4 regions of the Devosia chinhatensis genome follow, and region 1 is predicted to be linked to each of the others. Evidence: predicted binding sites of a transcription regulator. Region 1 holds the regulator's gene; each other region holds the start of a gene.

Evidence for each region. Region 1 encodes LexA, which represses DNA repair genes until DNA is damaged. Its sites were predicted from a motif close to TGTTCNNNNTGTGTTCNG; they were not measured.
Region 2: the regulator LexA is predicted to act here: its motif matches at 2,354-2,371, upstream of VE26_RS14560 (YifB family Mg chelatase-like AAA ATPase).
Region 3: the regulator LexA is predicted to act here: its motif matches at 4,324-4,341, upstream of VE26_RS11755 (putative DNA modification/repair radical SAM protein).
Region 4: the regulator LexA is predicted to act here: its motif matches at 6,162-6,179, upstream of ruvC (crossover junction endodeoxyribonuclease RuvC).

Annotation. Positions count from the first base shown of each region.
Region 1 covers NZ_JZEY01000054.1:1,375,862-1,383,803, forward strand. Annotated here, with positions in the region: gene trpC (indole-3-glycerol phosphate synthase TrpC) at 1-297, shown strand, start outside; gene moaC (cyclic pyranopterin monophosphate synthase MoaC) at 294-776, shown strand; gene VE26_RS06620 (molybdopterin molybdotransferase MoeA) at 773-1,975, shown strand; gene lexA (transcriptional repressor LexA) at 2,058-2,774, shown strand; gene VE26_RS06630 (IlvD/Edd family dehydratase) at 3,264-5,072, opposite strand; gene VE26_RS06635 (2-dehydro-3-deoxygalactonokinase) at 5,362-6,294, shown strand; gene VE26_RS06640 (2-dehydro-3-deoxy-6-phosphogalactonate aldolase) at 6,291-6,902, shown strand; gene VE26_RS06645 (SMP-30/gluconolactonase/LRE family protein) at 6,899-7,774, shown strand; gene VE26_RS06650 (beta-galactosidase) at 7,783-7,942, shown strand, end outside.
Region 2 covers NZ_JZEY01000061.1:851,425-859,366, forward strand. Annotated here, with positions in the region: gene VE26_RS14545 (NfeD family protein) at 1-302, opposite strand, end outside; gene VE26_RS14550 (SPFH domain-containing protein) at 314-1,309, opposite strand; gene VE26_RS14555 (glycoside hydrolase family 25 protein) at 1,403-2,242, opposite strand; gene VE26_RS14560 (YifB family Mg chelatase-like AAA ATPase) at 2,424-3,950, shown strand; gene VE26_RS14565 (NUDIX domain-containing protein) at 3,963-4,415, shown strand; gene VE26_RS14570 (DUF1294 domain-containing protein) at 4,476-5,123, shown strand; gene aceA (isocitrate lyase) at 5,186-6,481, opposite strand; gene VE26_RS14580 (hypothetical protein) at 6,619-6,846, opposite strand; gene VE26_RS14585 (helix-turn-helix domain-containing protein) at 6,994-7,942, shown strand, end outside.
Region 3 covers NZ_JZEY01000061.1:285,298-293,239, forward strand. Annotated here, with positions in the region: gene VE26_RS11740 (autotransporter-associated beta strand repeat-containing protein) at 1-1,067, opposite strand, end outside; tRNA gene VE26_RS11745 (tRNA-Met) at 1,487-1,563, opposite strand; gene VE26_RS11750 (UdgX family uracil-DNA binding protein) at 1,644-3,086, opposite strand; gene VE26_RS11755 (putative DNA modification/repair radical SAM protein) at 3,086-4,321, opposite strand; gene VE26_RS11760 (DUF2200 domain-containing protein) at 4,426-4,773, shown strand; gene VE26_RS11765 (putative quinol monooxygenase) at 4,798-5,145, shown strand; gene VE26_RS11770 (ring-cleaving dioxygenase) at 5,249-6,199, shown strand; gene VE26_RS11775 (hypothetical protein) at 6,268-6,534, opposite strand; gene VE26_RS11780 (vWA domain-containing protein) at 6,700-7,942, opposite strand, start outside.
Region 4 covers NZ_JZEY01000061.1:229,553-237,494, reverse strand. Annotated here, with positions in the region: gene VE26_RS11530 (cation:proton antiporter) at 1-1,092, opposite strand, end outside; RNA gene ssrS (6S RNA) at 1,196-1,354, shown strand; gene VE26_RS11525 (5-formyltetrahydrofolate cyclo-ligase) at 1,377-1,964, shown strand; gene VE26_RS11520 (TIGR00282 family metallophosphoesterase) at 1,961-2,785, shown strand; gene VE26_RS11515 (alanine/glycine:cation symporter family protein) at 2,903-4,321, shown strand; gene VE26_RS11510 (YebC/PmpR family DNA-binding transcriptional regulator) at 4,460-5,203, shown strand; gene VE26_RS11505 (GGDEF domain-containing protein) at 5,326-6,069, opposite strand; gene ruvC (crossover junction endodeoxyribonuclease RuvC) at 6,223-6,729, shown strand; gene ruvA (Holliday junction branch migration protein RuvA) at 6,726-7,343, shown strand; gene ruvB (Holliday junction branch migration DNA helicase RuvB) at 7,340-7,942, shown strand, end outside.

The sequences.
Region 1 (7,942 bases):
CGCATCGAACTGGACCGTGCCTTGGCGCTCGAATCGAGGTTCATCGGCATCAATAACCGCAATCTGCGCACCTTCGAGACCACGCTGGAAACCACTATCACCCTGGCGGCCGGCATCCCCGACGGCGTCACGCTGGTCAGCGAAAGCGGCATCGTCAACCACGAACATCTGCGCATGCTCGACGACCGCTGCGGCGTCGCCACGTTCCTTGTCGGCGAAAGCCTGATGCGACAGGAGGATGTCATTGCCGCCACGCGCACCCTGCTCAAGGGCGCTCCCGAAACGGTCAGCCCATGACTTCCCCGCGCCTCACCCATCTCAATGACAAGGGCGAGGCCCACATCGTCGATATCGGTGACAAGGCGGTTACGCGTCGCCGGGCTGTCGCGCAGGCACGCCTGTCCGGCCAGGCCGAGACCATCGCCACGATTCTCGAAGGCGGGCTCAAGAAGGGCGATGCGCTGGCCACGGCCCGCATTGCCGGGATCATGGCTGCCAAGAAGACCGCAGATCTCATTCCCCTGTGCCACCCCATCCCGCTGACCCATGTCAGCGTGGACATAAAAGCCGATGGCGAAGCCTCATTACTGATCCTCGCCAGCGCCGAAACCACCGGCCAAACAGGTGTGGAAATGGAAGCCTTGCTGGCCGCGTCCACCGCCGCGCTCACCCTTTACGACATGGCCAAGGCCATCGATCGCGCCATGGTCGTGTCCGATCTTTGCCTGGTCGAAAAGTCGGGCGGCAAGTCCGGCGATTTCGTGCGCACGTCATGAGCCTCCTGCCCGTCGAAGACGCCCTCAGGGCCATTCTCGCCCATGTGCCCGAAATCGTGGCCGAAGAGGTCCCTCTGTCTTCCGCGGAGGGTCGCGTCCTGGCCCAGCCGCTCCTCGCACGCCATGACCAGCCGCCCTTCGATGCCAGCGCCATGGACGGCTATGCCATGCGCGCCGCCGATGTCGCGGAAGGCGCACGCCTGAGGATCGTCGGGATGTCTCAGGCCGGCGCCGCGTTCGCCGGAAGCATTGCTCCAGGGGAAGCGGTTCGCATCTTCACTGGCGCGCCCGTGCCCGCCGGCGCCGATACCGTCATCATGCAGGAACAGGCCGTGCGCGAGGGCGATTTTGTCCGGTTCACTGCCCCTGCCCGCCTTGGCCACAGCATCCGCCCGCGCGGCAATGATTTCACCAATGGCCAGAGCCTCATCGACATCGGCACGCGCCTGACGCCCATGCGCATCGCGGTGGCCGCTGCCGCAAATGCCGCGACGCTCGCCGTCTCCCGCCGCCCGCGGATCGGCCTCCTGGCCACCGGCGACGAACTGGTTCTGCCCGGCACGCCCCTTGGCCAGGATCAGATCGTGGCGTCCAACAGCTTCGGCCTCGGCGCCATGCTCGCCCCCTATGCCGAAGCGATGACCGACCACGGCATCGTCGAGGACCAAGCTAACGCTCTTCGCGACAGGCTGGAGCACGCCTTTGCCGCCGCCCCCGACATTCTGATAACCACCGGGGGCGCATCGGTCGGCGAACACGATCTGGTGCAGGATGCCTTGAAAGATATGGGCGTCACCCTCGACTTCTGGCGCATTAACATGCGACCCGGAAAGCCGCTGATGTTCGGAACGCGCGGCAAGACGCTCGTCTTCGGCCTGCCCGGAAATCCGGTGTCGGCCATGGTGACGGCGTTGGTCTTCATCAAGCCGACCCTGCGCGCCTGGCTGGGTCTCGATGAGCCCGAGCATTGGCGTCTTCCGCTGGCGGCCGATACGCCGCCAAATGCCGCCCGTCGCCATTTCATGCGCGCAAGCCTGGTCCACTTGCCGGAAGGACCGCACCTCCTGCCGATTGCCCAGACCGACAGCGGCCACACCTCGTCCTTGGCGGGCGCGGACATGCTGATCGTGCAACCCGAGAACGATCCCGGCCAGCGCGCGGGCACGCTCGTTGAAGCCCTGCCCATCGACGCCTTCTAGAATTCCGCACGGGTTATTGCAGAACATAAATGGAACACTTATAGTCGTTCCGTCTATGTTCCGATTCTGGGGTCGAGGGCCGATGCTGACGCGCAAACAACATGAATTGCTGATGTTCATCCACGAAAGGATGAAAGAAAGCGGCATTCCGCCCTCCTTCGATGAAATGAAGGATGCGCTTGATCTGGCGTCCAAGTCCGGCATCCATCGTTTGATCACTGCGCTGGAAGAGCGCGGGTTCATCCGCCGTCTTCCCAATCGCGCCCGCGCGCTTGAAGTCGTCAAGCTCCCCGATTCGATGAACCCGTCCCTGGGCGGTCGCAAGGCGCGCTTCGAGCCCTCCGTCATCGAGGGCAATCTGGGCAAGGTGGCGTCCCCGCCGGCCCGCTCGGGCGGTCTGTCCGATGATTATGCCCGTCCGGTTTCCATTCCCGTCATGGGGCGCATTGCCGCTGGTACGCCCATCGAGGCCATTCAGAGCCATTCCCACACCATCGCTGTGCCGCCCGAAATGCTCGGCGCAGGCGAGCATTATGCCCTTGAGGTGCGTGGTGATTCGATGATTGAAGCCGGCATTTTCGATGGCGATACCGTGCTCATCAAGAAGCAGGAACATGCATCCACCGGCGAGATCATCGTGGCGCTTGTCGATGATGAGGAAGCAACCCTCAAGCGCCTGCGCCGCAAGGGCGACACGGTGGCCCTCGAGGCGGCCAACCCCGCCTATGAAACCCGCATATTCCCGCCGGATCGGGTGAAGGTCCAGGGTCGTCTCGTGGGCCTGCTTCGCAAATACTGAGCAAATGTCTGCGCTGTCGGAAAGGCCCGCCCATGGCGGGCTTTTTGCGTTTGCGCCCGATTGTCACCAAGCCACTTATCCCCGGCACCATTCGCTGAGCCTATCCTTGCGCCATTGCTTCCTGAAGCGCGGTCATGACGAGTGGTTGGGCGGCAATGGCAGGTGATGTGGGGTCGCCCATATCGAAGCCCGTTTTTCTCCCTGCAGACCCATAAGCCGGGCTGCGGATTGCCAGGATGGTGGCTGTCTTGCCATCTCGGCGACATCTTGCGGCAACAGCGCCGGAGATGAAGTCCAGTCGATCCGGTGCGGGCAGGCATGTCGGCACGGGGCGAGAGAAGCGGAACACTGGCCTGTCGACCCGGCGAGGCGGACGTCTCACCCCTTTTGCGCACCTTTTACCCGAGGCCACGCCTCGCCGGGTTCGCTTCGAAAAAAAAGCCGGCCCCAATCATCTCGGGGCCGGCCATATGTGATGGCGCGAAGCAATCAGTGATTGTCGCGCGGAATGCCTTCATTCTGGGCGATCCGCTGATACTTGACCGCCGGACGTAGAACCGCGCCGCTGCCGAGCTGGTCGACCAGCCCGCGCTGAATCTCCTGCCAGGGTGTCTGGTGCTTGGGGAATTTGTAGCCGCCATCGGCCTCGAGAGCCGCACGGCGTGATGCAATTTCCTCATCCGAGATTAGGATATCGGCTTCGCCCTTGTTGAGGTCGATCCGCACCCGGTCGCCGGTCTTGAGGATAGCGAGGTTGCCACCCGCCGCTGCTTCCGGCGACGCATTGAGAATGGAAGGCGAACCCGATGTGCCCGACTGCCGACCGTCACCGATGCAGGCCAGCGAATGCACGCCCTTTTTGATCAGGTAATCGGGCGGCCGCATGTTGACGACTTCTGCGGCGCCCGGATACCCGATCGGGCCCGCGCCGCGCATGAACAGCAGTGTATGTTCGTCGATCTCGAGCGAGGGATCGTCGATGCGGTGGTGATAGTCCTCCGGACCGTCGAACACCACCGCCTTGCCCTCGAACATACCCGGATGAACCGGGTCCGAGAGGTAGCGCTCCCGGAACTCGGGCGAGATCACGCTGGTCTTCATGATGGCGTTGTCGAACAGATTGCCCCGCAGCACCAGGAACCCGGCCTCCGCCTTGAGCGGATTGTCGAAGTGCCGGATGACCTTGTCGTCCTCGATCACCGTGTTCCGGCAATTCTCGCCGATGGTCTTGCCGTTGACCGTGGGCGCATTCTCGTGGATCAGGCCCTGGCCCATCAGCTCGTTCACCACCGCCGGAACACCGCCGGCATGGTAATAGTCCTCGCCCAGATATTCGCCCGCCGGCTGCAGGTTCACCAACAGCGGCACCTTGAGCCCGTGGCTCTGCCATTCGTCTATATTGAGGTCGACGCCGATATGGCGGGCAATGGCATTGATATGGATCGGGGCATTGGTCGAGCCGCCGATGGCAGAGTTGACCACGATGGCGTTGAGGAAGTTCTCCTTGGTGAGGATGTCGGAGGGCTTGAGGTCCTCGTGCACCATCTCCACCGCCCGCTTGCCGGTGCGGTACGCCATCTCCTGACGGTCGCGATAGGGCGCCGGAATAGCCGCAGAACCGGGCAGCTGCATGCCCAGCGCCTCGGCCAGAGAATTCATCGTCGAAGCCGTGCCCATCGTGTTGCAATAGCCGGTCGACGGCGCGGAAGAGGCCACCAGCTCGATGAACTTGGGATAATCGATCTCGCCAGCGGCCAGGAGCTGGCGCGCCTTCCAGACGATGGTGCCCGAACCGGTCCGCTCACCCTTGTGCCAGCCGTTCAGCATCGGCCCCACGGACAGAGCGATGGCGGGGATGTTGACCGTGGCCGCGCCCATCAGCATGGCCGGGGTGGTCTTGTCGCAGCCGATGGTCAGCACGACGCCGTCAAGCGGGTAGCCATAGAGAACTTCGACCAGGCCGAGATAGGCCAGGTTGCGGTCGAGACCTGCCGTCGGGCGCTTGCCCGTTTCCTGGATCGGATGCACCGGGAACTCGATGGCAATGCCGCCGGCTTCGCGAATGCCTTCGCGCAGGCGCTCGGCCAGAACCATGTGGTGGCGATTACAGGGGCTGAGGTCCGACCCAGTCTGGGCAATGCCGATGATCGGCTTGTCCGACTGCAATTCCTCGCGCGACACGCCGTAATTCATGTAGCGCTCAAGATAAAGCGCGGTCATGTCCGGGTTGTCGGGATTGTCGAACCAGGCGCGCGATCTCAGTTTGCGGCTGCCCGCGCCGCCAGTGTCTGCACTCATCATCATCATCCTAAATCGTCCGCATCCGGACTTGGAGGCCTTGCTGGAAACCCTTCTAGCACGCCAGCCGAACATGTGAATGTCCTCCGGCGAAAAAATCATACAATTCCTTCGGGCCGATGGAAATGCTAGACATCTGCCGCAGCGATTGCTCCATCTTACTGGCCGGCAAGCCAGAACCGGCCCGCCCGGGCTAGGACGGGAGCAAATTCTTCGCGGCTGGCGACGCGGACGCAGCGCCGCTAAAGGTGCCGCATGCCGGGACCATAATTATGGGTGAGGATCGAGTTTGACGACAAGCATCGAATGGGTGGCGGTGGATTGGGGCACGTCCAATCTGCGCGCCTGGGGTCTGGGCGCTGAAGGGGACATCGTCGCTTCCGCCGGATCGGATAAGGGCATGGGCAAGCTTGCGCCTGGTCAGTTTCCGGCCGCGCTGACGGACGTCCTGGCCAATCTTCCGCTGCCTGCGGGCCCGGTGGAGGTGCTGGTCTGCGGCATGGCCGGCGCGCGCCAGGGCTGGATGGAAGCGCCTTATCTCGACGCGCCGGCCGACCTCCTGGATCTGGCTGGCCGTGCGGTGCGTCCGCCCATGGGCGACATGCCGCTCTCCGTGTCCATCCTGCCGGGCGTCTGCCAGCGCCAGGGCGGTGAAAACGTCATGCGCGGGGAAGAAACCCAGCTTCTGGGCCTCTCCGAGCTTGTCCCGGGCTATGCGGGCATCGTCTGCATGCCCGGAACACATTCGAAATGGGCGGTGCTGAACGGCACGCATATCGCCCGCTTCACCACCGCCATGACAGGCGAGATGTTCGACCTGCTCAAGACCCATTCCGTCTTGCGACATTCGCTCTCCGGTCCGCTCGACGACGCCGAGCGGGACGATGGGTTCGATAGCGGCGCCCGCGAAGGCCTCAATCATCCCGAGGACCTGCTGGGCCGCCTGTTCAAGGTCCGCGCAGGAATGCTCCTCTCCGACCGCAGCCCCCCCTGGAGCGCGGGCTATCTTTCCGGCCTGCTGATCGGAACGGAAATCGCTGCCAACCGTAACCAGTTCGGCACCGATCCGGTGCCGCTGATCGGCTCGACCGTACTCTGCAGGCTTTATGCCCGCGTCCTGGACATGGCTGGCGCCAGCGGTCGCCCGATCGACGCGACAGAGGCTGTGCTCGCCGGTCTCAGGCTCGCCCATGCCCGACTGCACCAAGGAAAATCGTCATGACTCATCGCCACATCATCGCCATCCTGCGGGGCATCACCACCGCAGAAGCGGTGCCTGTCTGTACCGCGCTGGTCGATGCCGGCATCACGCTGATCGAAGTACCGCTCAATTCTCCCAATGCTGTCGAGAGCATCAGCAAGGCTGCACAGGCGCTCGCTGACCGCGCCGAGATCGGCGCCGGCACCGTGCTCTCGCCAGAAGATGTACGAGCCGTAGCCGGCGCGGGCGGCACCTTCATCGTCTCGCCCGATACCAATCCGGCCGTAATCGCCGAAACGGTCTCGCTCGGGCTCAAGTCCTATCCCGGCGTCTTCTCCCCCACCGACGCCTTCGCCGCGATCCGCGCCGGTGCCACGGGGCTCAAGTTCTTTCCCGCCGAAATCCTGGGCGCCAAAGGCATCAAGGCCATGAAGGCGGTGCTGCCGCCTGCTCTGCCCGTCTATGCCGTGGGCGGCGCCAATCCCGACAATTTCCACGAATTCTTCGCCGTGGGTTGCACCGGCTTCGGTCTGGGCACCTACCTCTTCAAGCCGGGCATGAGTGTCGCCGAAGTCGCCGACCGGGCCGCCCTGGCCGTTGCCGCCTACGACAAGGGAGCCAATGCGTGACCGATACAGCAAAACTTCTCATCGACAGCCAGTGCGCCTTGGGCGAAGGCCCTTTCTGGCATGATGGCCGCCAGCAGATCTTCTGGTTCGACATCAACAATCGCACCCTGTTCGCCGCCGACGAGGACGGGGAAGCCAAAGGCGAGTGGCATTTCGACGAGATCGTGGCCGCAGCCGCGATCATCGACGATGAAAACCTGGCGCTTGCCGCGGAAACCGGCCTCAAGCGGCTCAACTTGACCACAGGCGCGGTCGAGCACCTCGTCGATATCGAGCGCGACGTGCCCTCCAACCGCACCAATGACAGCCGCGTCCACCCCTCCGGCGCCTATTGGATCGGCACCATGGTCAAGGATGAAGGCAGCAACAAAGGCGCGGTCTATCATTATCGCCGCGGCAGCGTCAGCAAGATCATCTCCGACGCATCCATCCCCAACGCGACCTGCTTTACCGCGGATGGCCGCACCGCCTATTGGGCCGATACCCCCACACAGAAAATCCTCACCTGCCAGACAGATCCGGAGACCGGCATGCCCCTGGGCGAATGGTCGGTCTTTGCCGATGTCGCGGACCATCGCGGTTATCCCGATGGCGCCGTGCTCGATAGCGAAGGCTATCTCTGGAACGCTCGCTGGGGCGGAAGCTGCGTCATCCGCTATGCTCCCGATGGCACGATCGACCGCATCGTCGAACTGCCGGTGAGCCAGGTCACCTGCCCGGCTTTCGGGGGTCGCGACCTCAAGCGCCTCTATATCACCACGGCCAACAAGACCATGTCGCCCGAGCAGTTGGCCAAGGAAAAGGTCGCCGGTGGCCTGTTCTACATCGACCTTGATGTCGCCGGCCTGCCCGAAGCGCGCATCCAACTCTGAGACCAACGATGAACCCCGCGATTGGCGTCTGCTACTACCCTGAACATTGGCCTGAAGACTGGTGGCAGACAGACGCCCGGCGAATGGCCGAACTCGGCATCAAGGTCGTGCGGATCGGAGAATTTGCCTGGTCGCGGCTCGAGCCACAGCCAGGCGATCTTCAGCTCG
Region 2 (7,942 bases), on a different contig from region 1:
GCCTCCTGACCAATCAGCCGATCGGTGCGCTGGTTGAGTTCAGGCGCGGCGCTGGCCAAGCGACGATGGCGCGCAAGGCGCGTCCAGACGAGGATACTGCCCAGCGCCAGCGTGCCGAAGACCAGCCATTGCACCGGCCATGCCAATGGCTGCACCAGTGTCAGGAGCCCCGTCAAAATGCCCGCTATGCCCAGCCAGACCAGGAAACCACCTGGGACAACGAGCTCCAGCCCCAGCAGGATCAGGCCTCCCACGATCCAGGCCCACGGCCCATATGCTGCCGCTTGCGCGAAGAGTTCCATTTCGGTCCCCGTCAGCTGCGGTCGGCACCGGTGCTGGGCGGACGGCTCGATGGGCGCGTCGCACCTGCCGGTGTCTCGCCGCCAAAGGTTTCTCGGGCGATCTCGGCGATGCCCCCGATGGCACCGATGACGCTCGAGGCTTCTACCGGCAGCATCAGCAATTTCTGGTTTGGCGCAGTGGCGATGCTCTCCAGCGCTTTGATGTAATTATTGGCGACGAAATAATTGATCGCTTGCACATTGCCGGCGGCAATGGCGTTGGACACGAGCTCGGTCGCCTTGGCTTCAGCCTCGGCAGCGCGTTCACGCGCCTCGGCATCGCGGAAGGCGGCCTCGCGACGGCCCTCGGCCTCGAGCACCTGGGCCTGCTTTTCACCCTCGGCCTTGAGAATGGCTGCCTGGCGGCGTCCTTCGGCTTCCAGAATGGTGGCACGCTTTTCGCGCTCCGCCTTCATCTGCCGGCCCATCGATTCCACGAGATCCTTGGGCGGATCGATATCCTTGATCTCGATGCGGGTGATCTTGACGCCCCAGGGCGACACGGCCGTATCGACCACGCGCAGCACTCGGTCGTTGATCTCGTCGCGATGGCTCAAAAGCTCGTCGAGATCCATCGAGCCCATGACCGAGCGGATATTGGTCATGGTGAGATTGAGAATGGCGTTCTCGAGATTGGTTACCTCATAGGCCGCGGCCGAGGCATCGAGGATCTGGTAGAAGGTGACGCCGTTGGCCGTGACCGTGGCATTGTCGCGGGTGATGACTTCCTGGTGCGGAACATCGAGCACCTGCTCCATGACGTTAATGCGCTTGCCGATAACGTCGATGAAAGGGACGATGAGGTTGAGACCCGGCTTGAGGGTGCGGGTATATTTGCCGAAGCGCTCGATGGTGAAATTGTAGCCCTGCGGCACCGTCTTGGCGCCGGCAAACAGCACCAGGACCAAGAGGATAGCCAGAGCGACCAGCGCCACGCTCAGCCCGTCGAACCCGAATTCACCAAACATGTCCATGCCGCCTTTTCTGCCATCACGCCCGGTACATTATCGTGCCGGGCGCGCTCGTGCATACCCGCTTTCGAAAGGCGGCGGCAGATCGAGCTATTTCGCTGCCTGACAGCGGCCGGTCGGCTGCAGAGCCGCAATGGCGCGTGGGTCGCAACCAGTCCACAGGAAAGTCAGCCAGTCCTGCTGGTTGCCATAAAAGACATTGCGATCCACCTCGCCCTTGACGCCCGGCACGACGCCGGTCTGGGTATATTGCCAGAAGGTCCAGGGGCGGTTCTTGTAGCGCTCATGGGGTTCGGCAGCCGTGGAGCGCAGCCAGAACGTGTTGGGCAGATAGACGTCTTCAAGAATGTCGCGATGGAAATTCATGTCGGTATAGATGATCGGCAGTTTGCCGGTGTGACGTTCCATGGCGTCCAGCATGATGCGGATGCGCTCCAAAGCATCAGCCTTGCTGGGCTGTACCTTGCAGCTCGAATGATTGTTCCATTCCAGATCGAGCACGGGTGGTAGCGCGCTGGGATCGGCGGGTACCTGGCTGGCAAACCAGGCGGCCTGCTCCGCCGCCGTCGAACACCAGGTCATAAAATGATAGGCACCGCGCGGCATGCCGGCATCACGGGCCCGGATCCAGTTCTTCTGGAAATCGGGGTCGATGTAATCCTTGCCTTCGGTCGCCTTCATGAAGACGAAGTGGATGCCGGCCGCGCGCGCTTTGGGGAAATCGACATTTTCCTGATAGCGCGCCACGTCGATCCCCTGGATCGGCATGCCCCGCGCCCGGTCCACCCCCGCATGGGGCCGGTTGTCCCCGGGAATGGCGCCATAGAGCCCGCCGCCGCTGGCACAGGCGGCCAGCGCGACGGCCAGGACGCCGATAATGGCAGTGCGGGCAAAGTGCGAAAACGATCGGGTCATCGGGCCGATGGCCATGGGCAAACACTCGAATAAGACGGCAAAACTGGGATTTTATTCAACATGGGCAGGTTAATGGAGGTTTAGGTTAACCCTTGTGACGCCCAGTATGGTTAACGCGCCCTATTTCGTTCGCCATACGTTCTTGTCGGGCGGCACTTCCTTTGCTAACGTTTCGTTAAATTGGGGTGAGGACGGCATGGTTACCCGCGTTTCGACAGTCGCGTTTCAGGGCATCGACGCAGTGCCGGTCGACGTTCAGGTCCAGATCGCGCCCGGCCTGCCGGCCTTTATCCTCGTGGGCCTGCCCGACAAGGCCGTTCGAGAAAGCGGGGAGCGCGTCAGGGCCGCCCTCACGGCGTCAGGCCTTGGCCTGCCGCCCAAGCGCATCACCATCAATCTCGCCCCGGCGGATCTCCCCAAGGAAGGTAGCCATTACGACCTGCCCATCGCGCTCGGGCTGATGGCGGCCCTGGGGGTGATCCCTCAGGATGGTCTGGACGGTTTTCTGGCCTTGGGGGAGCTGGGTCTGGACGGACGATTGGCCCATGTCGGTGGTATTTTGCCGGCAGCCATTGCCGCCCAGGCGCAGGGCAAGGGCATCATCTGTGCTGCGGCTTCCGGGCCGGAGGCGGCCTGGGCAAGCGAGGAGATCGATATTCTCGCCGCGCCCAATCTGCTCGCACTGGCCAATCATCTTACCGGCCACCAATTGCAGGCACGGCCCCGGCCGGGCAAGCAGACTCTGGCGCCGGGCGAGCTGCCGGACCTTGCCGATGTCAGAGGTCAGGCCTTGGCACGGCGCGCGCTCGAAGTGGCCGCTGCAGGGGGGCATAACCTGCTGATGATCGGGCCACCCGGCGCCGGCAAATCCATGCTGGCGACCCGCCTCCCCTCCATCCTGCCTCCGCTCGCACCGCGCGAGCTGCTCGACGTATCCATGATCCAGTCCGTTGCCGGTGAACTCAGCGGCGGTCTGCTCTCCGACCGGCGCCCGTTCCGCGCCCCGCATCATTCCGCCTCCATGGCGGCCCTTGTCGGTGGCGGGCTCAAGGTCAGGCCGGGCGAGGTGAGCCTGGCCCATAACGGCGTGCTGTTTCTTGATGAACTCCCTGAATTTGCGCCCAGTGTGCTGGACAGCCTGCGCCAGCCGCTCGAAAGCGGCGAAACCGTCATTGCCCGGGCCAATGCCCGAATTTCCTATCCCAGCCAGGTGCAGCTGGTAGCGGCAATGAACCCCTGCAAATGCGGGATGGCGGGCACGCCCGGCCATGTGTGCAAACGCGGTGCCGCCTGTGCCGCCGATTATCAGGCCCGCATTTCGGGCCCCTTCCTCGATCGTATCGATATTCGGGTGGATCTGCCGGCCGTTTCTGCCTCCGACATGATTGCGCCGGCGGCTCCCGCCGAGTCCTCGGCCGTCGTGGCCCGGCGTGTCGCTGCCGCGCGTGAGCGGCAGAGCCAGCGTTTTGCCGGGGCTGGTCATCCTGGGGTCACCACAAATGCTATGGCCAGTGCCGCCCTTATGGAAAAGCTGGTGGCGCCTGATCGGGAAAGCCAGGCGCTGCTGCTGCAGGCGGCCGAGCGGTTTAACCTTTCCGCACGCGCCTATCACAGGGTCCTCAAAGTGGCCCGTACCCTGGCGGACCTTGCAGGTGTCGACACGGTGTCGCGCCCGCATATCGCCGAAGCCTTGAGCTATCGCCTCAATTTCGGCGCGGCTTGAGCGAGCAAGACCATGAGACACAGAATTTCGGCCGGTGTCCTTGCTGTTCACAAGGGAAAAATCCTGCTCGTCCGTCACTTTCGGCCCGGTCGTCATGATTTCTGGGCCGGTCCCGGTGGTGGCGTCGAAGGCGACGAGGACCTGTCGGCCGCTGCAGAACGAGAAGCGTTCGAGGAAACGGGCCTGCGCGTCAAGGCGCGCAACCTGGCCTATATCGACGAGCTGGTCGATGAGAGCGGGCGCATCGTCAAGTTCTGGTACCTCGCCGACTTTATCGACGGAGACATCGACGTCACGCGCAACCCTGCCGCCGCGGAATCCATTTTCGAAGCCGGCTGGTTCGACCGGACTGCACTCCCAGAAGGCCATGTCTTTCCAGAAGTGCTCAGAGACCGTTTCTGGGACGATTTGGAAGCGGGAACGCGATTCCCGATCAAGCTGCCTCTGCGACGCTCGATTTTCTAATAGGCGTTAGAGCGTTTTAACCGACAGCCGCGATCCTTTGTGTGCCATCGGGGGAGAACCATGTTGACAGGCAATCTGATGCAGTGGAACGACGCTCGCGGCTTCGGCTTTGTGGTCGGGGACGATGGCAAGCGCTACTTCCTTCATGTCAGCGAAATCGCGCGCATCGCCACGCGGCCACGTCAGGGCGACCGCTTACGCTTCGAGCCCGCCCTGGATCGGGAAGGCCGCCTCGTTGCGCGAAAGGCGGTGATCGCGGGCGCCAACCTCGCGGCTACACGAGACACATTGCGGCGCGGCCAGCCAAAAGCAGGCCGTCGGCTCGAATGGCGCTATACGCTGGGCCTTGTGCTCGCCTTCTCTATCGGTGTCGGCGTGCTCGAGGGGCGATTGCCGTGGGCGGTCCTGCCGCTCTACCTCATCATGGGCACAGTGTCCTTTCTGCTCTACCGCGCCGACAAGCGCTTTGCCGAAGAGGGTCGGTGGCGCATCAGCGAGGCCATGCTTCTGGCTTGCGATCTGGCCTTCGGCATTGTCGGTGGGCTTCTGGGGCAGGCCGTGTTCCGCCATAAGACGGCCAAACCGTCCTTTATTGCCTTCACTCTCCTGATCGGCTTTGTGCATCTGCTCTGGTTGATCGGCTTTGCGGCAGGGTGGATCCAAGCCTCTGATCTGCTGGAGCTGGCAAAGACAGTGGGATCAGTGTGACCCCTGTGGATAAGTGTTTCACGTGAATCGCGCCGCAACCCAGTTGCAGCGCGACTTGCGGGTCAATGAAACTGGGCTGCCTCGGTTGATTCCGCCATCGCAGTGGTGGCGCTTTGTCCCTCGCTCACCGTCAGCGACACCGCATCGAAATAGCTGGTTCCCACTTCCCGCTGGTGCCGCACGGCCGAAAAGCCATTGGCCTCGGCCGCAAACTCTGCCTGCTGCAATTGGGAATATCCCGCCATGCCGCGCGCCTTGTAGCTGCGGGCGAGCTCAAACGTGGTGAGGCTGAGATTGTGAAAGCCGGCCAGAGTGATGAACTGGTATTTATAGCCCATTGCCCCCAATTCGCGCTGGAACTGCTCCATTGCGACCTCGTCCATATGCTTGGCCCAATTGAAGCTGGGTGAGCAATTATAGGCGAGCATCTGCTCGGGATATTTGGACCGAATGGCCTCGGCAAAGCGGCGCGCCTCGACCAAATCCGGCGTGGAGGTTTCGCACCAGATAAGGTCCGCATAGGGCGCGTAGGCCAGGCCCCTGGCAATGGCGCATTCAATGCCGCCTCGCAGGCGATAAAAGCCCTCTGCCGTGCGTTCGCCCGTGACGAAGGGCCTGTCGCACTCGTCGATGTCGGAGGTGATCAGCCGTGCCGCTTCCGCATCGGTGCGCGCCATGATCAGCGTGGGGACGCCCATGACATCGGCCGCAAGGCGAGCGGCGTTGAGCGTGCGGATGAACTGGCTCGTGGGCACCAGAACCTTGCCACCGAGATGGCCGCATTTTTTTTCCGAAGCCAGCTGATCCTCGAAATGAACGGCCGCCGCGCCCGCCTCGATCATGGCCTTCATCAGTTCGAAGACATTGAGCGCGCCGCCGAAGCCAGCCTCCGCGTCGGCGATAATCGGCACGAAGAAGTCGAGATCGGTGGTGGCAATGCCGTCGGCCTTTTCCATGGTCTGGATCTGGTCGGCCCGCTGCAGCGCCTTGTTGATGCGCTTCACCACGCTCGGCACGCTGTCGACGGGATAAAGCGATTGGTCCGGATACATGTTGCCCGAGGTGTTGGCGTCTGCCGCCACCTGCCAGCCGGAAAGATAAATGGCTTTCAGCCCTGCCTTGACCTGCTGGACCGCCTGGTTGCCGGTAAAGGTGCCCAGGGTCGGGACGAAATCTTCGCTGTGCAGCAATTGCCACAATTTTCGTGCCCCGTTTTCTGCCAGCGAATGGCGGATAGGCAGCGATCCGGCAAGTCGGCGGACCTCGGCGGGGGAATAGGTTCGCCTGATCTGCGCCCAGCGATCTGGCGCATAGTCGGGCGCTGGAAAATGTTCGGTGGCCAATGGTTTGTCCAGCATGTCGTTCTCCTCTTTTGACATGGCTTCGCCGCTCCATCGATGACGGCGGCAAATCGGGATTCACGTGAAACTTCGGTTTTGTCGGACTGATCTGCGACCCGCTTGGCGGGCGACCCTGAGCCGCTGCGCAGCGCGGACTAGCCCGGGATCTTGCGGGCGAAAGTGGCGGCGATCATGCCGGCGCCGGAAAACAATTCCTGAGCGTCTTCGCCACCCACCAGCGTGAACTGGTGTCGGCCGATGCGGCCTGCAATGGCGTAGCCCTGAACGTCCAGGCCGCGCGCCTTGAACTGAGCCATGGCCTCATTGGCAGTCGGCGCAATGATGGTGACGTATTCGTCCCGACTTTCGCTTGTATTCGTCATCTGCATCTCCTCGTGCTGATGACTGTAAAGATTTGACAAAATCGGAGTATGTGCAAGAAGTATCCAAGTAAGGGCGAGTAAACCTGTCACTGAGATGTAAAGAATCGGATATCGGGCTGTAAAGTCTGTAAATCGGGAGGGGTGGTGATGGAGAACCAGGATGCCCAATTGGGTGGCCGCATCCGCCGGCTGCGGCGGAGCCGCAATCTGTCCCAGGCCGACCTGGCGGCGGCGCTGGGCATTTCAGCCAGCTACCTCAACCTCATCGAGCACAATCGCCGCAAGGTGACGGTGCCTCTATTGTTCTCCATCGCCGGCTATTTCGGCGTCGAGCCGGGCGAGCTGGTGGAGAGCGACGAAGGTCGGCTGCTCGGCGATTTGATGGAAGCGTTTGGCGACGACATCTTTGCCGACAGCGATCTCACCAATTTCGATATTCGCGACCTGGCCCAGTCCAATCCCGCCGCTGCGCGGGCCATGCTCAGGCTCTATGATCGCTACAGGGGGCTTGTGTCGGGCAGTGCTGCGCCCTCCCCTGCCCGTTCCGGGGAGCCCTTTCACCTGGCCACCGATGCCATTTCTGATTTTCTCCAGGCCAGCGCCAATCATTTCCCCTCTCTTGAGGATAGCGCCGAACGCGTGCGCGGGGATATCGACAATAGCGGCGACAATTTCGAAGCCGGCTTGAGGACTTACCTCTTCAATGTCTTCGGCCTCGAAGTGCGTCTTGCCTCCCTGCCCCAAGCCATCGCGCGGCAATTCGACCCCTCGCGCCGCCAGATCCTGTTATCGGACCTCTTGCCGGCGGAAAGTGGGAATTTCCTCCTCGCGCAACAGGTTGGTCTGCTCAGCGCAGGCTCCGATATCGACGCGATCATCGCCGAGTCCGAGCTGCCTGAAGGAGACGCGCCCGCCTTGGCCCGCAACGTCCTGTCGGCCTATTTCGCCGCCGCGCTGATCATGCCCTATGGTCCTTTTCTTAAGGCCTGCAAGGACTTCCGCTACGACATCGATCGGATAAGCAGGCGTTTCGGCGCCTCGTTCGAACAGGTTTGCCATCGCATGACGACGCTGCAGCGCAAGGGGGCCGCGGGTC
Region 3 (7,942 bases), on a different contig from region 1:
ACGATCTGTCCTGAACCGCCAACATTCTGCACGGACAATGTGCCGGCAGAGAGTTCGTATGTCCCTGATCCGCCCGTGCCGTAATTGGACACATCGCTGCCGAAGCTGATCGGAAACTGCAGCCCAAGGGTCACGCTGGAGCCCGCGCCGTGCTGCCTGATGACGCCGACGCCCTTGGAATCGCCGACATAGAGCTGCCCGCCGGCAAAGCTGCCGGTTGTCATGGAGAACTGGGCGTTGTCCGAAACGATCAAGGTTCCGGTCGCTGCAGTCCCGGTGCCGCCGCCGCCCGAGGTGCGCGAGCCGATATAGGCCGTCATGCCCCCCGAGCCGGCATCGAACACGCCATCGCCCGACAGGGTATAGGTGCCCGACCCGCCCTGCGTGCCGAGGTCGAGCGAGCCAGCGCTGCTGAACCGCACCACCCCGCCGGATTGGGTAATGGCTCCGGTTACGCCGTTCCCTCGCCCTACGGCGAGGCCGCCATAATTCAGGCTTCCCGCGTTCGCGACATAGAGCAGCTCGCCGGCGGTGATGTTGAGGCTGCCCGTGCCGCCTGTCGTGTTGGTGGCGCCGCCACCCACCCAGATACGCCCGATCGAAGTCCCGGGAGCGGTGCTGGTATCCGCAAGATTGACCTGGAGGGTGCCGCCGCTGATGTTGAGCGTGCCTGATGAACCGCTGCCATTGCCCAGCTCAATTCGGCCTGCACTGGTCCCCGAAGTGGTGTCCAAAGTCAGGATCGATCCAGAGAGCAGTGTCAGCGTAGCATCGCCATCCGGATTGCCGACCTGAAAGGGCGACGTGTTGAACGTCAGCGATACGAAATCGCCAGCGCCGGGCAGTATCCAGTCCGGCCCGGCGACGAAAGTGCCGCCTCCCTGCGCCGTGATGGTGTCCGGCTGGCCGCTCGTAATGGTCGCGTCTACCGCCGCCTGCAGGCCGCTCGTGTCCGTGACGATTACGCTGTCGGCAAGAGGGCTGCTCAGTGCGGCAACTTGCAAAACAGCGGAGAGCACAGCGATGCCCACGCGCAGCCGCGCCGCGTGTCTTCGAACAACACCCACCAGTTCGCCCCACCGCCCTCAAACAACCTTGGCTACTGGCTCGTCCTCGAATCCACCAAGATATTAAGATTGCTATGAAAACATCCAATATTTGTAAAGCTAGCGTTCCGTCTGCAGCGTCGATTTTTCTTGGTGGCTAAATCAGTTCTTGCTGATTGACGGTCTGCAGCAAATTTCTCACGTGCCAGCCCAGCGCAATCGCTGGCGACAAGTCGTCGTAGAAGGATTTGTTGAGGGTCGCCCTCGAGGCATTTCCGGAGCGTCTAGAAGCCCGGTCATGACCAGCGGTATCGATTAGACCCTAGTGAGATTGGTCTGGGAAGGCGACCTTGGGCAAACCGGTCATCCAACTGCGACGCAATTGAACGACCGAAGACTAGATGAGACTGCGAAAAGCCGAGGTTTTTCGGGGCTTTGAATGGTAGCGGAGGAGGGATTTGAACCCCCGACACGCGGATTATGATTCCGCTGCTCTAACCAACTGAGCTACTCCGCCCCAAGGGCTGCGATCATGCGATCGGTGCGCGCCTTACTAAGGTTGAGAGACTGGCCCTGTCAAGCGCCTGCTGAGGCGCTTCAGGTTTTTTCCAGGCCCGCCATGAAATCCCGCACCAGGACGAGGTCCGCCTCGAACTTTTCGCGCTCCCGCGCCCGACTTTCCGGGTCCGGAATGCGCAGCAGGTAGGAAGGGTGATTGGTGATAAAAAGCGTTGAGCCATCAGGCATTTGCAGGGGTTGGCCGCGCATCTTGCCAATGGTGACGCTGGCCTTTCCGAGAAGGCTTTGGGCGGCCGTGGCGCCAAGAGCCACGATAACTTTGGGCCGGACAAATCCGATTTCAAGCCCAAGCCAGAACTTGCAGGCCTGAACCTCCCCGCCATCGGGCCTCTGGTGAATGCGCCTCTTGCCGCGGGGCTCGAACTTGAAATGCTTGACGGCGTTGGTGACATAGACCTTCTTGCGGTCGATACCCACCTTTTCGATAACTTGATCAAGTACTTGGCCGGCGGGACCGACAAAGGGCCGACCCTGCAGATCCTCCTGGTCACCGGGCTGCTCACCGACGAACATGACGTCTGCCATTTCGGGGCCTTCGCCGAAAACGACCTGGGTGGCATGCTCGTAGAGCGGGCAACGCCGGCAGCTTTGAACGGCCGCTTTGGCGTCGTTAAGCGACTGAATTTGTTCGATTTCTTCTGGAATTTCCACCTTTCGGCGCAGGTGCCGGGCCGGCGGCTGGGTGGCGGCGCGCTCGATCATGTCCTGCTCCATGGTCCTGGCATTGCGGATCAAGGGGGCAATGGCGGCGGCCTCGGGGAGGTTGCGCCAATATTTGACCGGCATTTCGCTTTTCATCATCGAAACCTTGAGCCGCGCCGGATTGAAGATCGAGACGTAATAGGTTTTCCAGTCTTCCTCGACCGCGTCTTCAGCGGGGACGTCACTCTTACGACCGCCGGGACCAAAGCTTAGATTTTCCGTGTCCCACCAGGCACTTGCATAGGGCGTCACGATGCCCCAATGCATGCCGGCGAAGCGTCGGGCGAAGAAGGGTGCGGTGGCTTCGAGCGTGAAATGATCGGGCTCGAACCAGGCGACAAACCGCTCCTGGCCGGCCTCGTCCAGCACCTGCCGGAAGCGGACGAAGGCCTTCATCTTGTGACTGTCGCGACGCACTGCAGAGGCCATTTTCGCTAACAGACTGTTAACCCTGTCCGTCGCATCAGCCAGCAAACGGCTATCAGACTGTGAACGCCAGAGCACATCATAGAGCAGCGCGAAGCGTTGTGGCTCTGAGTGCTGGATCACCTGCCCGGCAAGCTCGATGAAAGCACGCGGCACCGACCCGACCACACCCTGAGGCGCAGCCGGTAGTTCGTCGGAGCCGAACAATTCACCGCCGCTGTCACCGTATTGCCAGACGATGTCCTCGGGCGCGATGTGGGCCATGAGCAGACGCCGGGCCTGATCGCGCCATTCGGCAGGATCATTGGGGCGTTCGAGCCGGACGCGATACATTAAAACAGGCTCAGCTGTTCGGGCGGCGGCGCCAGCTTCTGGCGCAGGCGTGCATCGTCGGTCAGCCCACCCGGCGACCAGTCAGCGGCGGCGATGAACGGCCGCACCTTGTCGATGGAGGCAGTGAGACGCGCAACGTCGTCCAGCCGCAGGCGGTGATGGCGGCGCGAGGCGATGATGCGGTTGACCGCGTTGATGCCCAGGCCCGGCACCCGCAGCAGGACTTCCCGCTCCGCGCGGTTCACGTCGACAGGAAAACTCTGCCGGTTCTTCAGCGCCCAGGCCAGTTTCGGATCGATGACCAGATCAAGATCGCCATCCTCGCCGCCCGAGACGATCTCGGGCACGTCGAAGCCATAAAAGCGAATGAGCCAGTCTGCCTGATAGAGACGATGCTCGCGCATCAGCGGCGGGGGCTTGAGAGGAAGGCGCGATGAGGCATCCGGGATCGGGGAGAAGGCGGAATAATAGACGCGCTTGAGCTGGTAGCCGGAATAGAGCCCCGCGGCACGCGTCAGGATGGCGGCGTCCTTTGCGCCGTCCGCGCCGACGATCATCTGCGTCGACTGGCCGGCTGGCGCAAAGCGATCCTTCTTGGCCTTGAGCTTTTTTTCCGGCGCGGCTTCGTCGAGCTTGCCGCGCAGCCGAGCCATAGCCGTGCGAATTTCGGACGGACGCTTTTCCGGTGCGAATTGCTCCAGTGCGCCATCGGTCGGCAATTCGATATTGGTGGAGAGCCGATCGGCCCAGCGCCCAGCTTCAAGGAGAAGCTCGGGCGCGGCGTTGGGAATGACCTTGAGATGGATATAGCCGGCAAAGAGGTGGTCTTCGCGAAGGGTACGGGCGACCCGCACCATTTCCTCCATCGTATGGTCGGGAGACTTGATGATGCCCGAAGACAGAAACAGGCCCTCGATATAATTGCGCCGGTAGAAATCGAGCGTCAGCCGGACTACCTCGTCTACCGAAAAGCGGGCGCGTTGCACATTGGACGATGAGCGATTGATGCAATAGGCGCAGTCATAGATGCAGAAATTGGTCAGCAGCAGCTTGAGCAGGCTGATGCAGCGGCCATCGGGGGCGTAGGAATGACAGATGCCGCTCCCCTCGGTTGATCCGACGCCCTTCGTGGCCGATGAATTGCGTTTCTCGCTGCCGCTTGAGGCGCAGGACGCATCATATTTGGCGGCATCGGCCAGAATGGCCAGCTTGCGGGTCAGGGACAGGGCAACCATATCGTTCATCCTTTGTTCTGGATGAATAGCTGGTATGGTCGGCCGGCGCATGTCAAAAAGACATGCCTCGGCTTTTTGTGAACGGCCAGAAGGGGGACGCCAGGATGAGCCATCGGATCTATTCGACCTCGGTTGCCAGCGTCTATCCGCTCTATGTGCAAAAGGCGCAGCGCAAGGGGCGCAGCAAGGCGGAAGTGGACAGAATTTTCCACTGGCTGACGGGGCACGACGCGGAGAGCCTGGCTGCCGAACTGGCGACCGGCGTGACCTTTGAGGATTTCTTTATCCGGGCCCCTGCCCTCAATCCTGACCGTCGATTGATCAGGGGTGTGGTCTGCGGCGTGCGGGTCGAAGAGATCGAGGAGGATGTGATGCGCGAGATCCGCTATCTCGATAAACTCATCGACGAACTGGCCAAGGGCAAGGCGATGGACAAGATCCTGCGCGCCTGATCGTCCGTCCACAGGAGTTAAACGATGATCGACCTCGACCGATTGCCGAAAGAAGGCCCGATTACCCTGATCGCGACCTTTACCGCCCGACCCGGCCAAGCAGAGCAGGTCGCGACCCTATTGGCCGGCCTGGCGGAAAATGTGCGGCGCGAATCGGGCAATCTGGCCTTTGACTGCTATCGGCGGCACGACGATGAGCACGCCTTCGTGGTCTATGAGATCTACCAGGATCGCGCCGCTTTTGCCGAGCATGTCGGTGCCGAGTACGGCGCCACCTTCAACGCGGCACTCAACGAATTGATCGTCGAACCGCATTCCATGCTGACTTTTCTCGGACCGCTGGCCGCACCTGATATCGAAGCTGTTCAATAATCGGTACCAATCCGTTGCGATTGGCTGACTTTGCAACGATGACAGGTGACCATACATTCCGTCTCGAACACGGCGCATCGGCGTCGCATGAGGAGACATGCACATGACACTCGAACTTGGCGGCATCCACCACCTGACGGCCGTGACCGCAGATGCGCCGCGCAATCTCAAATTCTACACCAAGACGCTCGGCATGCGCCTGATCAAGAAGACGGTGAACCAGGACGATACGTCAGCCTATCACCTCTTTTATGGAGATGGCGTCGCCTCGCCCGGCGCCGACCTGACCTTCTTTGATTTTCCCACTCTGCGCGAGCAGCGCGGCAACCACACCGTTGGCCGCACCGGGCTGCGCGTCGACAGCGAGGAGACGCTGAACTGGTGGAAGGAGCATCTTGAGGCCAATCAGGTCTCGACCTCCGGCATCAAGGATCGGTTCGGTCACCTTTCGATGGATTTTGAGGATTTCGAAGGCCAGCGCTTCCGCATGGTGATCGACGAGCACAATAAGGTCGTGCCCTGGGCCAAGTCGCCCGTGCCGGCCGAACGGCAGATCATCGGGCTTGGGCCCATCACCCTGTCCGTGCCCAAGCTCGAACCCACCGACGCCATGCTGACCCGCGTGATGAATATGCGGCAGGTGCGCAAATATGCTGCGCGCGAACGCAATGCCGAGGTCTTCGTCTATGAAATGGGCCCCGGCGGTCCGGGCGCCGAACTGCATGTCTCTGTCGATCCGAGCCTGCCCAATGCGCGGCCCGGTGCCGGTGGCGTCCATCACGTCGCTTTCCGCACCCCCAACCAGGAAACGCTGCGGGAATGGATCAGCCACGTCAATTCGTTTGGCATCCGCTCGTCGGGTGAGGTGGAGCGGTTCTATTTCACTTCGCTCTATTTCCGCGAGCCCAACGGCATCCTGTTCGAATTGGCGACCGACGTTCCCGGCTTTGCCGCCGACGAACCTATGGAAAGCCTGGGCGAACGCCTGTCGCTGCCGCCCTTCCTCGAAGGGCACCGCGCCCAGATCGAAGCCGGCCTCAAGCCGCTCGAATAACGCGTCTCGTTCGGCATCGTCGAAAACCCTGGAGCGGCTCCCTTGTCACGAGGGAGCCGCTTTGCCGTTCAGTTCCGGCCGAGGCGCTGCTTCATCAACTCGGCTTCGCGCTGGCCGAGCTCGAAGGCTTTCTGCCGGATCCAGTCATTGGCGCTGGTCTCACCGTCGCGGGCCAGACGCCGATTGTACTCGGGCACCAGCGCCTCCACGGCCCGGCGGATACGGGCCTCCGCTTCGGCATCGAGCGTAATCTCCTGAGCAGGGATTGGCTGCGCCATGACGGATGGCATGGAGAGGGTGAGGGTCAGCAGGGTGGCGGCGAGAATTTTGCGCATCGTGACATCCTTTTCTTGCTGCTGATAGGACGGATGGAGTGCCGCGGACCTTGGTGGGATGCGGCGGATTTGGGGGAAGGCCCCCTCACCCGGCCTGCGGCCTCCTTCACCTCTCTCTTGGGGAAGAGGTCGCCGCGAAGCGGCGGTTGAGGGGAGATTTCCGCCTTAATCCGTGGACCCATCCGGCTTCAGCATTGCGGCCATGTCCACCAGTCGGATGAATTCGGCCCGGTATCCGCCGTCATCGTCGCCGCGGCCGGCGCGGGCGAGATCCCGGATCGCTTCCCAGCTCATGGCGCTGCCATGAACGCTGGACCTGACCTTCTGCCCGAAGGCTGCGACGGCGGCGGCGAACTGGGCATCGACGCCCGCCTCGGCGATATCGTCATAGACCAGCTCGGACGTCACCGGCACTTCGATCAATTGGCTCACGGCGCTGTCGGGCAGCTTGTAGCGCATCTTGAGGAAGGCAAGCTCGCCACCCTCCATGCCCTGCGGCGCCGCCTCGCCATAGCGCAGCGGATCGACCTGCCCGGCACCCGCAGGGGTGATCTCGTAGAGCGCGGTGACCGTGGTGCCGGCCCCGATATCTCCGGCATCGACCGCGTCATTGTTGAAATCCTCGCGGTTGAGATGGCGCGTCTCGTAGCCGATCAGCCGGTATTCGGCGATTTGGGCCGGGTTGAACTCGACCTGCACCTTCACGTCATTGGCGATGGTGTGCAACGTGCCGCCGATCTCCTCGACCAGCACTTTGCGGGCCTCGGCGAAGCTCGAAATGTAGCTGGCATTGCCGTTCCCGTTCTGGGCCAGCGCCTGCATGGTCGCGTCATCGAGATTGCCCTGCCCGAAGCCGAGCACCGAGAGGCTGATGCCACTCTGCCGCTTGTCGGCGATGAAATCCTTGAGCGCGTCGGGATCGTTGATGCCGACATTGAAATCGCCATCGGTGGCGAGGATCACGCGATTGGTGCCCCCCGCGATCCGGGCCTGCTCGGCCAGCCGATAGGCCAGCTCGATCCCTGCAGCGCCCGCGGTGCTGCCGCCGGCATAAAGCTGGTCCAGCGCCGCCATGATCTGCGCCTTGTTATCGGCCGCAATCGGCTCCAGCGCGATACCGGCCGAGCCGGCATAGGTGACGATGGACACCGTGTCATTGGCCGAAAGCTGGTCCAGCAGCAGTCCGAAGGCGCGCTTGAGCAGCGGCAGGCGATCCGGCGCATTCATCGAGCCGGACGTGTCGATGAGAAAGACCAGATTGCTTCTGGTATCGGCCAGGACCGGCTCGAACCCCTTGATGCCGATCTGCAGGATCTGCGTATCGGTGTTCCAGGGCGTCGGGAAGACCTTCACATCCGGCGCGAAGGGCGTCTCGGCATCGTCCGCCGCCGGATAATCATAGGGGAAA
Region 4 (7,942 bases), on a different contig from region 1:
GCCGCGCATGCCGGTCCAGCCGAGGACGATATTTTCCTTCCAGCTCAGCGGCGGCTGGATGCGTCTTTGCCCCGCCACGCCTCGCCCCGACTGCGTGAGGCGGCGATGGCGCCAGCGCGCCAGGAGTGCCGAACCGAAAATCCAGGCATAGCGCGTTGCGACCATGGCAGCAAAGATCGCAGCGGTCGCCAGCGCCAGTTCGCCGGCATCGAAGCCGGCTTCGTTGGCGTCGGCGATCACGAAGCGCAATTGCAGGCCGATATAGGCAAAGACAAAGGTTTCGAGCAGCGTATCGACAGTGCGCCAGAAACTGGTTTCCTGCATGCGCTCCTTGTAGCCGGCCTGCACGCCGTGATGACCCATGGCGAAACCTGCCGCCACGACCGCGAGGACTCCCGAGGCATGCAATTCCTCCGCGCTGAGATAGGCCGCGAACGGGATGATCACCGAAAGCGCCGTGGTCAGCGAAGGGCTGGACAGCAGGTGCCGCGCCGCCTGGGCCAGATTGCCGATCAGCAGGCCGATGGCGATGCCCAGCCCGGCGGCATAAAGGAAATAGAGCGGGATGTTGTCGATAAAGGCATGCGTGCCCGAGGCGATGGCCACGAGCACCGCGAAGATGGTGAGGGCGGCGGCGTCGTTGATGAGGCTTTCGCCCTTGAGCACAGTCATCAGCCCCACCGGCAGACCGGCGCGGCGGCCGATGGAGATAGCGGCCACCGCATCGGGCGGGGCGACCACCACCCCCAGGATCAGGGCGGCGATGGGCAACAGGTCGGGCAGGACGCCCAGCGTCGCGCCGCCCACCACGAGGGTGGTGGCAAAGACCAGAAACACGCCCAGGTTGACGATCGAGCCCATGCGCCGGCGGAAATCGGCAAAGGAAAAGTCCCGCGCCGCCGAGAACAGCATAGGCGGCAATACGATGGTGAGGAGGAAGTGCGGGTCGAGCTCGAGCAGCGGAATGCCCGGAATGTAGGAAGCTGCAAGACCCACCATGACAACGACAAGCGCGGGCTGGAAGGCTCGCCGCTCGGCCAGGGCGCTCAGCACCAGGGCAAGTGTCACCACGATCAGGACATAGGCGAACATGGCGATCTACTCGACAAGGCGACCCTGTGGGTCAAAGGGTTGTGCAATCCGCTCATAAGTTGCGCCGGGCTCTTTGCATGGCAAGAGGGAAGTGCCTATATCTGGCGGGCTGCCCGGCGCGTGAGGACTTCACATATCCCCGGGGCCTTAATCGATCCTAAGGGAGCTGTCCCTGACCGGGCCCGTGGGCTCGGACATACGGCGCCCACCTACGTGAGTAGGTTCCCGGGATCGCATGTCCCACGGCCAGGGCGGCACCTGAATTCTGTTTGGCACGAGGGCGCATGGCGGACCTTTCCATCGAAGACGCCAAGGCCGGTTTGCGCAGGCAGGCCCATGCGGCGCGCGCGGCGCTGACGCAAAGCGAGCGCGAGGACGCCGCAGAGGCCGTCGCCGCAGCCTTCTTCGAGAACATCGCCTTTGCCCCCGAGGATGTGATTGCCGGCTATTGGCGCATCCGGGACGAGCTCGATTGCCAGCCTATCCTGATCCGGCTGATGGATGGCGGCCAGACCGTGCTGCTGCCGGTGGTGCAGGGGGAGGATGCCCCGCTCGACCTGCGGGTCTGGGAAGCAGACCAGCCCCTCTACGAAGCCGGTTTCGGCACGCTGGCGCCCTCCGATCTCGCACCCCGGGCAGAGCCCGATCTCGTGCTCGTGCCGCTTCTGGGCTTTGACAGCGCTGGTACCCGCCTCGGCTATGGCGGCGGTTATTACGACCGCACCCTGGCCACGCTCGCGCGCAAGCCGCTTCTGGTCGGGCTGGCCTTTGCCGCCCAGGAACTGGAGCAGGTCCCGCGCGCGCCCCATGACATGCCCCTCGATGCAGTGATCACCGAGCAAGGCGTGCGCTTTTTCGGGACATCTCAATGAGATTGCTGTTTCTGGGCGACGTGATGGGCCGCTCCGGCCGCGATGGCGTGACCGAGCGCCTGCCGGGCCTGATCGCCCAGCATCGGTTCGACTTCGTGGTGGTCAACGGCGAAAATGCCAGCCATGGCAAGGGGCTGATCGAGAGCCACTTCCAGGCATTGCGCGATGCCGGCGCCGATATCGTGACGCTTGGCGACCATGCCTTCGACCAGCGCGAGGCGCTGACCTATATCGAGCGCGAGCCTACCCTCATCCGCCCGATCAATTATCCCCCCGGCACGCCCGGGCGCGGCGCCATGATGGTAGAGGGACGCAACGGGCATCGCGTCCTCGTCGTCAATGCGCTGGGCCGGGTATTCATGCCGCCGATCGACGATCCGTTCCGGGCGGTGGAAGCGGCCATCGCCGATGCACCGCTCGGCGAGGTGGCCGATGCCGTCATCGTCGATTTCCACACCGAGGCGACGTCGGAAATCCAGGCCATGGGCCATTTCCTCGACGGCCGGGCGAGCCTGGTCGTGGGCACCCATACCCATTTGCCCACCGCCGATCATCGCGTGCTCAAAGGCGGTACCGCCTTCATGGCCGATGCCGGCATGTGCGGGGATTTCGACAGTATCATCGGCACCGATACCGACGAGCCGCTCAATCGCTTCCTCACCGGCATTCCCAATGGCCGCTTCAGCCCCGCCGAGGGCGAGGCGACCTTGTGCGGGGTGGCCGTCGAGACCGATCCGCGCACCGGCCTTGCCCTCTACGTGGCCCCGCTGCGCCTCGGCGGGGTCCTGGCCCAGGCCATGCCGGATTTTCCGACGCGCTGATTTTCCGCTTGCTGGCCTGACCGATCTGGGGTCCGATCGCGATGCGGCATCGGCGGCCCTCGTGACCGCTTCGTGCCAACCCGATCCGTTCATCAATCGCCGAGGCGAGAGGGCCCCATGCTCGATCCGATCATCAATTTTCTCAACGAGATCTTCTGGGGCTATGTGCTCATCTATGGCCTTCTGGCCGTCGGCCTGTTCTTCACCATCCGGCTGGGATTCATCCAGTTCGTGCAGTTCGGCGAGATGTTCCGCGCCGTCATCGGCTCCAAGAAAAACGACAGCGCCGGCATCACCCCGTTCCAGGCGCTGTGCACCTCGCTGGCCTCGCGCGTGGGCACCGGCAATCTGGCAGGGGTGGCCGTCGCGCTCTATCTGGGCGGGCCCGGCGCCATCTTCTGGATGTGGATGGTTGCTCTGGTCGGCATGGCCACGGCCTATTCGGAATCGACCCTTGCCCAGCTCTACAAGACGCGCAACGAGAACGGTGAATATCGCGGCGGGCCGGCCTTCTATATCGCGCGTGGACTGGGTGCGCCCTGGGCCGGCGCGGTGTTTTCCGTCTGCCTGATCCTGGCCTTCGGCCTCGTCTTCAACGCGGTGCAGGCCAATTCCATCGCCGATGCCTTTCAGGGCGCGTTCGGCGTCGACAAGCTCTGGGTCGGGCTCGCGCTGGCTGCACTCACGGGCATCGTCATCTTCGGGGGCATTCGCCAGATCGCCCGGGTGGCCGAGATCATCGTGCCCTTCATGGCGGTGGTCTATCTGCTTGTCGCGCTCTATGTCGTCGTCATCAATATCGGCGAGGTGCCGGGCATGCTTGGCCATATCGTGCAGAGCGCCTTCGGGCTCGATGCGGCGGGCGGCGGCATTGCCGGTGCGCTGCTGAACGGGGTCAAGCGCGGTCTGTTTTCCAACGAAGCCGGCATGGGCTCCGCCCCCAATATCGCCGCGGTCGCGACCCCCGATCCGCACCATCCCTCTTCGCAGGGCTTCGTTCAGGCCCTGGGCGTCTTCATCGACACCATCCTGATCTGCACCGCCACCGCGTTGATGATCCTTCTGTCCGGGGTCATGGTGCCGGGCAGCGAATTGACCGGAACCCCGCTGACGCAGGCGGCGATGAGCGTCCATATCGGGGGCGCCGGCCAGTATTTCATCGCCATCGCGATCCTGTTCTTCGCCTTCACCTCGATCATCGGCAATTACTCGTACGCCGAGAACGCCATGGTCTTCCTGCGCCTGGGCAATCGCACCGGCCTGGCGGTGCTGCGCGTGGGGGTCCTGGCCATGGTGGTCTGGGGCGCGTTCGAGAGCGTGGCGACCGTCTTCAACGCGGCCGACGCCTCCATGGGCCTGATGGCCAGCGTCAACCTGATCGCCATCGTGCTGCTTTCGGGCACGGTGGTGAAGCTGACGCGCGACTACCGGGCCCAGCGCAAGGCGGGCAAGGAACCGCTGTTCCATGCCGCCGACTATCCCGAACTTTCCGGCAAGATCGACCAGTCGATCTGGAACAGGCACGATCCGGGTTGATCGCTTGGGGCACGGGGCGAGCCTTGCTCCCGTACCCCGCCCCGGCGGGCGGGGGAGGCCGCCACAGCTTCACAAGCTGCCCTTCTCCCCCTATAAGGCCCCACCATATCCAGAATTCACTAATATCGGAGTGCGCGAATGGCCGGCCATTCACACGCCAAGAACATCATGCACCGCAAGGGCAAGTCGGACGCGATCCGTTCGAAGATCTTCTCCAAGCTCGCCCGCGAAATCACCGTGGCGGCCAAGATGGGCCAGCCCGATCCCGCCTTCAATCCGCGTTTGCGCCTCGCCATCACCAATGCGCGCTCCCAGTCCATGCCCAAGGACAATATCGAGCGGGCCGTGAAGAAGGCCTCGGGCGGCGATGCAGAGAACTATGACGAGATCCGCTACGAGGGCTATGGCCCCGGTGGCGTGGCGGTCATCGTCGAGGCTCTGACCGACAACCGCAACCGCACCGCCTCCAATGTGCGCTCCTATTTCTCCAAGAATGGCGGCGCCCTGGGTGAAACCGGTTCGGTCGGCTTCATGTTCGACCGCGTCGGCGAAATCACCTATCCGGCCAGCGCCGGTACCGAGGACAAGGTGATGGAAGCGGCCATCGAAGCGGGCGCCGACGACGTCGAAAGCGACGAAGACGGCCATTACATCTATACCTCTTTCGAGAGCATGGCCGAAGTCGCCTCCGCGCTCGAAGCGGTGCTGGGCGAAGCGGAATCGGTCAAGGCGATCTGGAAGCCGCAGAACTCGACTCCCATCGACGCCGAAAAAGGCGCGACGCTGATGAAGCTGATCAACACGCTCGAAGAAGACGACGACGTCCAGAATGTCTATTCGAACTTCGACATGAGCGATGAAGACGCGGCCAAGCTGGCCTGATCGCGGCCTTCTGCCGGAAAAAACGACGCAAGGCGGTCCCAACGGGCCGCCTTTTTTGTATCCGCGACGGTTTGGAGAGCGCGGCTCACCCGCACAGCCGGGGTCTCCGGCCAGGGTGTGGTCTAGGCCGCCTCGATGAGGCTGACGCGGTCCCGGCCGGCAGCCTTGGCCTCATAGAGCTGCATATCGGCAAGCCGATAAAGCGCGCGAAAATCGCTTTTGCCGCGAACGATGGTGCCACCGATGCTGATCGAGAGCGGGCAGCCCACCCCGTCGGTAACGAAGGCCAGGCGCGCTACGGCCGCCCGCAAGCGCTCGGCAATGCGGGCAAGGTCCGCCGGGCTTATGGAGGTAAGGAAAATGCCGAATTCCTCGCCACCCAGCCGCCCCACCAGCGCGCGATCGCCCATCGTCTCCCGCAGGGTCCCCGCGATCAATCGCAGCGCATCGTCGCCCCGGTCATGGCCATGATTATCGTTGATGGATTTGAAATGGTCGACGTCCACGACCAGCAGGGCGGCGCTCAACGTCGTGGTTTCGAGGATCCTGGTGACCTTGTGGGTAAAGGCGCCGCGATTGAGGCAGGAGGTCATCCAGTCATAGGTGGCCAGCGTCTGCAATTGCTCATTGGCCACGCGCAATTGCTCGTTGCGGAAGGTGAAGAGGGCAATGGAGGGGCCGCCCAAAAGGATCGGCATTACGATCGAGACCATCAGGCCCTGGATATTGATGCCTTGTGAAAACGTCTCCATGATCACATTGGTGACGATGATCGACATGATGACGGCAATGGCGGTGAGCAGGCTCGTGATGCGGTAGACCCGCATCCATGCCCGTCGGCCGAGCGTCGTGCGCGCTCCATGCATTCTCGATAATTCCCCCGCGTCCAGGAGCAAGCCTAGAGGCGCGTGATGAATAGAGCGTTCCGCAATTGGGTAAATTTTGGGATACTGAGCGTTGTTTCTGCTTTGTTCACTTTGGCCTTGGTAGGTTGCGGCGGGACGGATAGAGGTAGGGCCATGACACAGGCGGTACGAATCATCGGGATCGATCCGGGGCTGCGGCGCTGCGGCTGGGGCATTATCGAAGCCCTGGACAACCGGCTGCGCTTTGTGGCCGGAGGCACGCTGACCCCGCCCGTGGACGGGCCCTTGTCCGATCGTCTGGCGGCCTTGGCCGAGGGGCTCAATGGGGTGCTCGATGCCCATCGCCCGGATGAGGCCGCCGTCGAAGAAACCTTCGTCAATGCCGGGGTTCGGTCGGCACTGATCCTGGGCCAGGCCCGGGGGGTGGTGCTGGTCACCCCGGCCCTGCGCGGCCTGCCGGTGGCCGAATATGCGGCCAATCTGGTCAAGAAATCTGTGGTGGGCACCGGCCACGCAGCCAAGGACCAGGTGGGTTTGATGGTTCGCACGCTCTTGCCGGGTGCGCAGGTCAAGGGCGCCGATGCGGCTGACGCGCTGGCCATCGCCATCTGCCATGCCCACCATCGCATTTCCGCCCGTCGTATGGGAGTTCCGGCATGATCGGCAAGCTCAAGGGCCTCGTGGATTCCTTTGGGGATGACTGGGTTCTGATCGATTGCGGCGGCGTCTGCTACCAGGTGTTCTGTTCCTCGCGCACGTTGCAAAGCCTGCCTCGCGTCGGGGAAGCCGCCGTGGTGTTCATCGAAACCATCGTGCGCGAAGACCTGATCCGCCTTTATGGCTTTTCCGGCGAAGCGGAAAAGAGCTGGTTCACTCTTCTGACCAGCGTGCAGGGCGTCGGTTCGCGCGTGGCGCTGGCCATTCTCTCGGTCATGTCGCCGGCTGAATTGTCGAGCGCAGTGGCGCTTCAGGATAAGGCGATGATCGGCCGGGCCAATGGCGTCGGGCCGAAACTGGCGCTGAGGGTTGTGACCGAGCTCAAGGGCAAGGTGCCGGCGATCGGCGCGGTCGATGCGGGCACGCTCGGCCTCCAGGCCGCGCTGGGCGACGGTGTCGCGGCCGGCAATGTGGCCGATGCGGTTTCCGCACTCACTAATCTGGGCTATTCCAGCGCTCAGGCCTCGGCCGCGGTGGCGCGGGTCGTGGCGCGCGAAGGCGACGATACGGCCACTGAAAAACTCATCCGCCTGGGCCTGAGGGAATTGAGCGCTTGACCGACCTGACTTCCGCTTCCGCCGGCCGTGACGACAATCTCGATGTGTCGCTGCGTCCATCCGGCTTTTCGGACTTCGTGGGCCAGGCTGCAGCGCGGGCCAATCTGGAGGTCTTCATCCAGGCAGCCCGACAGCGCGGCTCGGCGCTGGACCATGTGCTGTTCGTCGGCCCGCCCGGCCTGGGCAAGACCACCCTGGCCCAGATCATCGCCAAGGAACTGGGCGTCGGCTTTCGTGCCACGTCCGGCCCGGTCATTGCCAAGGCGGGTGATCTTGCGGCGCTGCTCACCAATCTCGAAGAGCGCGACGTGCTCTTCATCGATGAAATCCACCGCCTCAACCCGGCCATCGAGGAAGTGCTCTATCCGGCAATGGAGGATTTTCAGCTTGATCTGATCATCGGCGAGGGGCCCGCGGCCCGCTCCGTGCGCATCGATCTGGCCAAGTTCACTCTTGTGGGCGCCACGACCCGTGCGGGCCTTCTGACTACGCCGCTGCGCGACCGCTTTGGCATTCCGGTGCGGCTCAATTTCTACACGCCCGAGGAACTGGTGCAGATCGTGACGCGCGGTGCAAGGCTCCTGGGCATGCCGATGGCG